One region of the Salmonella sp. FC25216 genome, then DNA from elsewhere that is predicted to be linked to it. Evidence: predicted binding sites of a transcription regulator. Region 1 holds the regulator's gene; the other holds the start of a gene.

What was found. The regulator PhoB, encoded in region 1, activates phosphate uptake and scavenging genes when phosphate is short. The targets are predictions, from matches to a motif close to CTGTCATAAAACTGNCNNAT.
Region 2: rpoH (RNA polymerase sigma factor RpoH) is a predicted target of PhoB. The motif match lies at 1,731-1,750, and genes of this name have one in related genera.

The regions. Positions count from the first base shown of each region.
Region 1 covers NZ_JBDGON010000007.1:172,410-175,833, reverse strand. The annotation lists gene sbcC (exonuclease subunit SbcC) at 1-223, opposite strand, end outside; gene sbcD (exonuclease subunit SbcD) at 220-1,422, opposite strand; gene phoB (phosphate response regulator transcription factor PhoB) at 1,637-2,326, shown strand; gene phoR (phosphate regulon sensor histidine kinase PhoR) at 2,396-3,424, shown strand, end outside.
Region 2 covers NZ_JBDGON010000004.1:274,717-278,140, reverse strand. The annotation lists gene livJ (branched chain amino acid ABC transporter substrate-binding protein LivJ) at 1-463, opposite strand, end outside; gene rpoH (RNA polymerase sigma factor RpoH) at 724-1,578, opposite strand; gene ftsX (permease-like cell division protein FtsX) at 1,824-2,879, opposite strand; gene ftsE (cell division ATP-binding protein FtsE) at 2,872-3,424, opposite strand, start outside.

The DNA.
Region 1 (3,424 bases):
CGCGCGTCATCAAATCGTTTTGCGATTGCGATACCGTATTCAGGCGCGGCGTTTCGTGGTACAGCGCCAGGCAGATGGCGTCAAGCAAGGTGGTTTTTCCCGCGCCGGTCGGGCCGGTGATGGCGAATAACCCGTTACTGACAAACGGTTCGGCGGTAAAGTCGACCTTCCATTCTCCTTTCAGCGAGTTCAGGTTTTTCAGACGCAAACTGAGAATTTTCATGCCTCATGCTCCTCATTCAACGCGTAGAGCGTGCTGGAAAAGAGCTGATTCAGGCGCTCGCGCTGCGGGGTATCTAACGCTTCCAGCGCCAGCCGCCGCGCAAAAACCTCCTCCACGCTAAGCTCGCTTAATGTTTCCCGCCGTTCGTTCGCCAGCGAGCGTTCACGCTGTTCGCGGCTACGACGCACCAGTAATACTTCTACCGGTAGCGACTCCGTTAATGTCTGTATTTTTCTTTGTATATCATGTAGATAATCATCGCTGGTGATTTCAATATCCAGCCAGACGGGGGGCGATTGCTCAATGCCGCGCCACTGCTCAAGCTGTTCGGTAATTGACGCCAGGTCGCCTTTTAAAACCGCCAATGGTTGGCTAACGGGGATGGCCAGACTTTCGGTACTTTGCCATTTCCCCTGGTCGAAGGTCACCAGATGCACGCATTTGCTTTTGCCGCACTCATCAAAGCTGAGGGCGATGGGGGAGCCGCAATAGCGGATATGCTCTGTGCCGCCGACACATTGCGCGCGGTGAATGTGTCCCAATGCGATATAATCCGCTGGTGGGAAATGCTCCGCCGGAAAGGCATCCAGCGTACCGATATAAATGTCGCGTACCGCATCGCTTTTGCTGGCGCCGACGGTGGTTAAATGCCCCGTCGCGATAACCGGCAACTTCCGTTCGCCGCGTAGCAGGCACGCTTCCTGGTACTGCTGTTGATAATAATCGGCAATCGCATGAAGGAGTTGCTGCTGTTTCTCGCTGCCGGACAACCCCGCCTGGCTGGTAATAATGTCGCGCGGGCGTAAAAAGGGAATGGGGCACAGTACGGCGCCGGGAGAACCATCGCGGCGATGAAGTAGTTGCGGCGCATAGCCCGCGCTGGCGATCACGGTTGTATTGAGAAACGCCAGAATTTCGCGTGACTCGTTAAGCGTGGCAACGGAATCATGATTACCGGCCAGCACCACTAAATGACAGCCTGTTTGCTGTAAATTAACGACAAAACGGTTATAAAGTTCTCGGGCATAGCTTGGCGGCGAACCGGTATCAAAAATATCGCCTGCGACAATAATGGCATCCACCTGATGGGACTGCGCGGTCTCCAGCAGCCAGTCCAGAAAAGCCTGATGCTCCGCGGCGCGGCTTTTACTGTAGAAATTTTGTCCCAGATGCCAGTCAGAGGTATGGAGGATGCGCATAATAGTTCCATGCAAAAAAAGCGTGAACGGGATTATACACGTCATCCCCTCCATTTTTGGGCGCAATTTACCGCCAGTAGACGGTAATGCAATGTTTCAACGGTGTCATAAATCATCAACATGCTGTCAATACCACCCCTTTTTTTCATAAATCTGTCATAAATCTGACGCATAATGGCGCGGCATTGATAACTAACGACTAACAGGGCAAATTATGGCGAGACGTATTCTGGTCGTAGAAGATGAGGCGCCGATCCGTGAAATGGTGTGCTTCGTGCTCGAACAAAATGGCTTTCAGCCCGTAGAAGCCGAAGATTATGACAGTGCGGTGAATAAACTTAATGAACCCTGGCCGGATCTCATCCTTCTTGACTGGATGTTGCCCGGCGGGTCTGGGTTACAGTTTATTAAACATCTCAAACGTGAAGCCATGACCCGGGATATTCCTGTGGTTATGCTGACGGCGAGAGGTGAGGAAGAAGATCGCGTGCGCGGGCTGGAAACCGGCGCTGACGATTACATTACCAAGCCGTTTTCCCCCAAGGAGTTGGTGGCGCGCATTAAGGCCGTTATGCGGCGTATCTCACCGATGGCGGTCGAAGAGGTGATCGAGATGCAGGGACTGAGCCTTGATCCTGGCTCTCATCGCGTGATGACCGGCGACAGCCCACTGGATATGGGGCCGACCGAATTTAAATTACTCCATTTCTTTATGACGCATCCGGAACGGGTTTATAGTCGCGAACAGCTACTCAACCATGTCTGGGGCACCAATGTGTACGTTGAAGACCGGACGGTCGACGTGCATATTCGCCGTTTGCGTAAGGCGCTGGAGCACAGCGGCCACGACCGGATGGTGCAAACGGTACGCGGGACAGGGTATCGTTTTTCGACCCGCTTTTAATGCCTTTTCCGCCAGTAGATCACAGGCTTCTGGCGGAGAAGGCTTTCCATTCTTGAGGGAGTATGACGCGTGCTGGAACGGCTGTCATGGAAAAGGCTGGTGCTGGAGTTGGTGCTCTGTTGCATCCCCGCGCTTATCCTTAGCGCTTTTTTTGGTTATCTGCCGTGGTTTTTACTGGCGGCGGTGACGGGACTGCTTGCCTGGCATTTCTGGAATTTATTGCGCCTCTCCTGGTGGCTGTGGGTCGACAGAAGTATGACGCCGCCGCCGGGACGGGGAAGTTGGGAGCCGCTGTTATACGGTTTACACCAGATGCAGTTGCGAAATAAGAAGCGCCGCCGCGAGCTGGGGAACCTGATTAAACGTTTTCGCAGCGGCGCGGAGTTGCTGCCTGATGCAGTGGTACTGACCACAGAAGAGGGCGGCATTTTTTGGTGTAACGGTTTGGCGCAACAGATACTGGGGCTACGCTGGCCGGATGACAGCGGGCAGAATATTCTCAATCTGCTGCGTTACCCGGAGTTTACCCAGTATTTAAAAACGCGTGATTTCACCCGTCCGCTTCATCTGGTGCTGAATACCGGGCGGCACCTGGAGATCCGTGTCATGCCTTATACCGATAAACAACTCCTGATGGTGGCGCGCGATGTGACGCAAATGCATCAGCTTGAAGGCGCCAGGCGTAACTTTTTCGCCAACGTTAGCCATGAGTTGCGTACGCCATTGACGGTATTGCAAGGCTATCTGGAAATGATGCAGGAGGGGGCGACGCGAGAGAAAGCGCTGCATACGATGCGCGAGCAAACGTATCGTATGGAAGGGCTGGTAAAACAATTGCTTACGTTGTCTAAAATTGAGGCGGCCCCGGCGCTGTTATTAAATGAAAAAGTGGATGTACCGATGATGCTGCGGATCGTGGAGCGTGAAGCGCAGACGCTCAGCCAGCAGAAGCATACCTTTACGTTTGAGGTCGACGATAGTCTTAGCGTTCTGGGCAACGAAGAGCAGCTACGCAGCGCGATCTCAAACCTGGTGTATAACGCGGTAAACCATACGCCGGCGGGAACGCATATTACGGTGAGCTGGCGACATGTCGCG
Region 2 (3,424 bases), on a different contig from region 1:
TATACTTTGCCGCCGTTGGTCCCTGGTCAGAGTCCAGACCGGTCGTGCGCAGGATCAGGTTATAGCCGCGCGCGGTCAGCTCCGGCGCGGTCGCTGCCGGGGTTATCATCAGGATGCCTTCGTCTTCGTAGATATCAGACGCTGGCTGTGTGGAAGAGGAGCATAAGTGACCGATAACATACCTGATGCCGTCGTTCACCACTTTGTTAGCGACAGCTACTGCCTGCTTCGGGTCACAGGCGTCGTCATATTTCACCGCGACGAGCTTATCGCCTTTAATACCGCCTTTCGCATTGATATCGGCAATCGCCTGTTCCGCACCGGTAAATTCCTGGTCGCCATACTGCGCCACCGGACCGGACATCGCGCCGACAACCGCGACTTTAATGTCGTCTGCGAATGCCATATGGCTTAACGACAGGGCGATACATCCTGCCAATAACGTTTTACCCTTCATATTCATCCTGATAATCCCCATTATTCTGGTTGTTACGTGTGTTGTGATGTTATTGTTCAGCACTTTATTTCGATTATTGGCCTACCGCTCGTGCTTTAGCAGCATACTCTGCTAAAACATACCCGATTTTGATAGTTTTTGAATAGTTAATTTGACAATTGAATAACAATTTAATGACAGGGTGAGTGAACTCAGGCGGGAGAGGATGATAAAAACAAAAAAACCCCGGATTTACATCCAGGGTTTTACGGGTCGTGAAGGGGAAGTTACGCTTCGATCGCGGCGCGAAGCTTTTTCATGGCGTTCTTTTCAAGCTGGCGCACACGCTCAGCGGAGACGCCGTAACGATCGGCCAGCTCCTGCAACGTAGACTTATTGTCTTCGTCCAGCCAGCGAGCGCGGATAATATCCTGGCTACGCTCGTCAAGCCCCTGCATCGCGTCGGTCAGTCGGTTGGCGGCCTGCTCTTCCCAGTTATCGTCTTCAATGCCGTCGGCAAAGTTAGACGATTTATCCTGCAGATACAGCACCGGCGCCATTGGCTGGCTGTCGGACTCATCGTCCGAAGACATGTCAAACGTCATGTCCTGCGCTGCCATACGCGACTCCATCTCACGCACGTCTTTACTGGAAACACCCAGTTCGCGCGCCACCATCTCGACCTCATCCTGGTTAAACCAGCCCAGACGCTGCTTGGTTTTACGCAGATTAAAGAACAGCTTACGCTGCGCTTTAGTGGTCGCAACCTTAACGATACGCCAGTTACGCAACACGTATTCGTGAATTTCTGCTTTAATCCAGTGTACGGCGAAGGACACCAGACGCACGCCTACTTCCGGGTTGAAACGACGTACGGCTTTCATCAGGCCGATATTACCTTCCTGGATCAAATCCGCCTGCGGCAGACCATAGCCCGCATAGTTACGAGCAATATGAACAACAAAGCGCAGGTGAGACAGGATCAGCGTTTTAGCTGCTTCCAGATCGCCCTGGTAATGCAGCCTTTCAGCCAATGCCCGCTCCTCGTCAGCCGATAACATCGGCCACGCGTTCGCCGCCCGGATATAAGATTCCAGGTTGCCAACAGGGGCTAAAGCTAAATTTTGCATTTCTTTGGTCATTCAAATCCTCTCAATCAGTATTGCCTGACACCGTCAGCGAGCAACAACCGTGCCAAAGCCGATGAGCAACGAGAATATCATCCACTCTTTTATCAGACAGTGATTTTACCCACAAGTTCAATGTAACACTGTGCATAATTTGCACAAATCATGTGACATAAAGATGACGCGCGGGGAAGAGACAACAGGGACTCTTTCCCTGCGAACGGAAGCCCATTGCAGGGAAAGATTATACCACGATTTTATCAATCGGGAGTAAAGTGACGTAAATGTTGCACCGTGGCCAGCCAGGCGGCGATCCAGCCGATCATAGAGCAGACCAGCAACAACAACAGGCACTCATCGAACGATAAGCCATTGAGATCAAACTTCGTGCCGAAGACCTGCGCCACTTCAGTCACCGCCGATGATAAACGCATCACCAAAATTTCAGACAATATCAGTGAAAGAAAAGCGCCGGAAAAACCGAGCAACGCGCCGCCGTAGAGGAACGGACGTAGGATAAAGCCATCAGTCGCGCCAATCAGCTTTTGCACGTTAATGGTATCGCGACGGGCAAAAATGCTCAGGCGCACGCTGTTACCGATAACGAGGAAGACCGCCGCGACCATCAGCACGCCGATCATCGCCGACACGCGGCCCACCAGCCCGGTGAGCGCTGCCAGGCGCGCAAACCAGCTATCATCCATTCGGACTTCGTCAATGCCGTTAATCTGCGAGATACGGTCGCGCAGCGTATTAAGCGAGGCGGTACTCTGGAAGTCCAGCTTGGGGATCACCACCGCCACCGCCGGCAACGGGTTCTCTTCCAACATATCCAGCGCGCCGCCAAAGCCAGACCAGTTGCGGAATTCTCCCAGCGCGTCCTCACGGGACAGGTAGTTGACCTTCTCAACGCCCTGCTCGGCCTGAAGCTGCCCAACGACCCGCGCCGCCGCGTCATCATCCAGCGTTTTTTGCAGATAAACGGTGATCTGCGGCGACGGATAATACTGCGTCGCCGCCTGATTGACGTTCTTATAGACCATGTAGCAGACGCTTGGCAGCGTCAGGGAGATGGCGATCACCATCACCGTCAGAAACGTCGCCAGCGGTTTGCTTTTCAGATCTTGCAGCGCGCCGTGCCAGGCATAGCGCACCTGTTCATTAAAGACGTTCGTTTTACGTGAGTTCGGTTTTGGCGTCGGCTTCTGGCGTCCTGGCGCGTTGCGTCCGCCGCCTGTTCCGCCGCGAGATTTACGCAGTCGATCCAGCCGTCCGCCGAACTGCCTGATTTGGTTAATCGCGTCGCGCCTATTCATTGACCAGGCCTCCATGCAGATGTCCATCGCTCAGGACGAGCTGCCGATAGGAACGACGGGAGATAAGCCCGATATCGTGCGTCGCCATCAGTACCGTCACCCCTACGCGGTTAAACTCTTCAAACAGACGTAAAATCCCTTCCGATAACGCGTCGTCCAGGTTTCCGGTCGGTTCATCCGCCAGCAATACCGCTGGCTTATTGACCACCGCGCGGGCGATGCCCACGCGCTGTTGTTCGCCTCCGGAGAGTTGAATCGGGAAGTTTCTCGCTTTGTCCAGTAGCCCAACCTTATCCAGCGCCGCCGACACGCGACGACGGATATCATCGCCGCTGGCGCCGGCAATGATTAATGGTATCGCCACATTGTCATAGACCGTGCGATCCATCAGCAGATGATGATCCTGGAAAATCATCCCAATCTGGCGGCGCAAAAACGGCACTTCGCGGTTTTTCAGACGCGTAATATCATGCCCGCTGAAGAAGATTTTGCCAGCGCTGGGCCGCTCAATCCCACAGATAAGCTTCAGCAGGGTACTTTTCCCC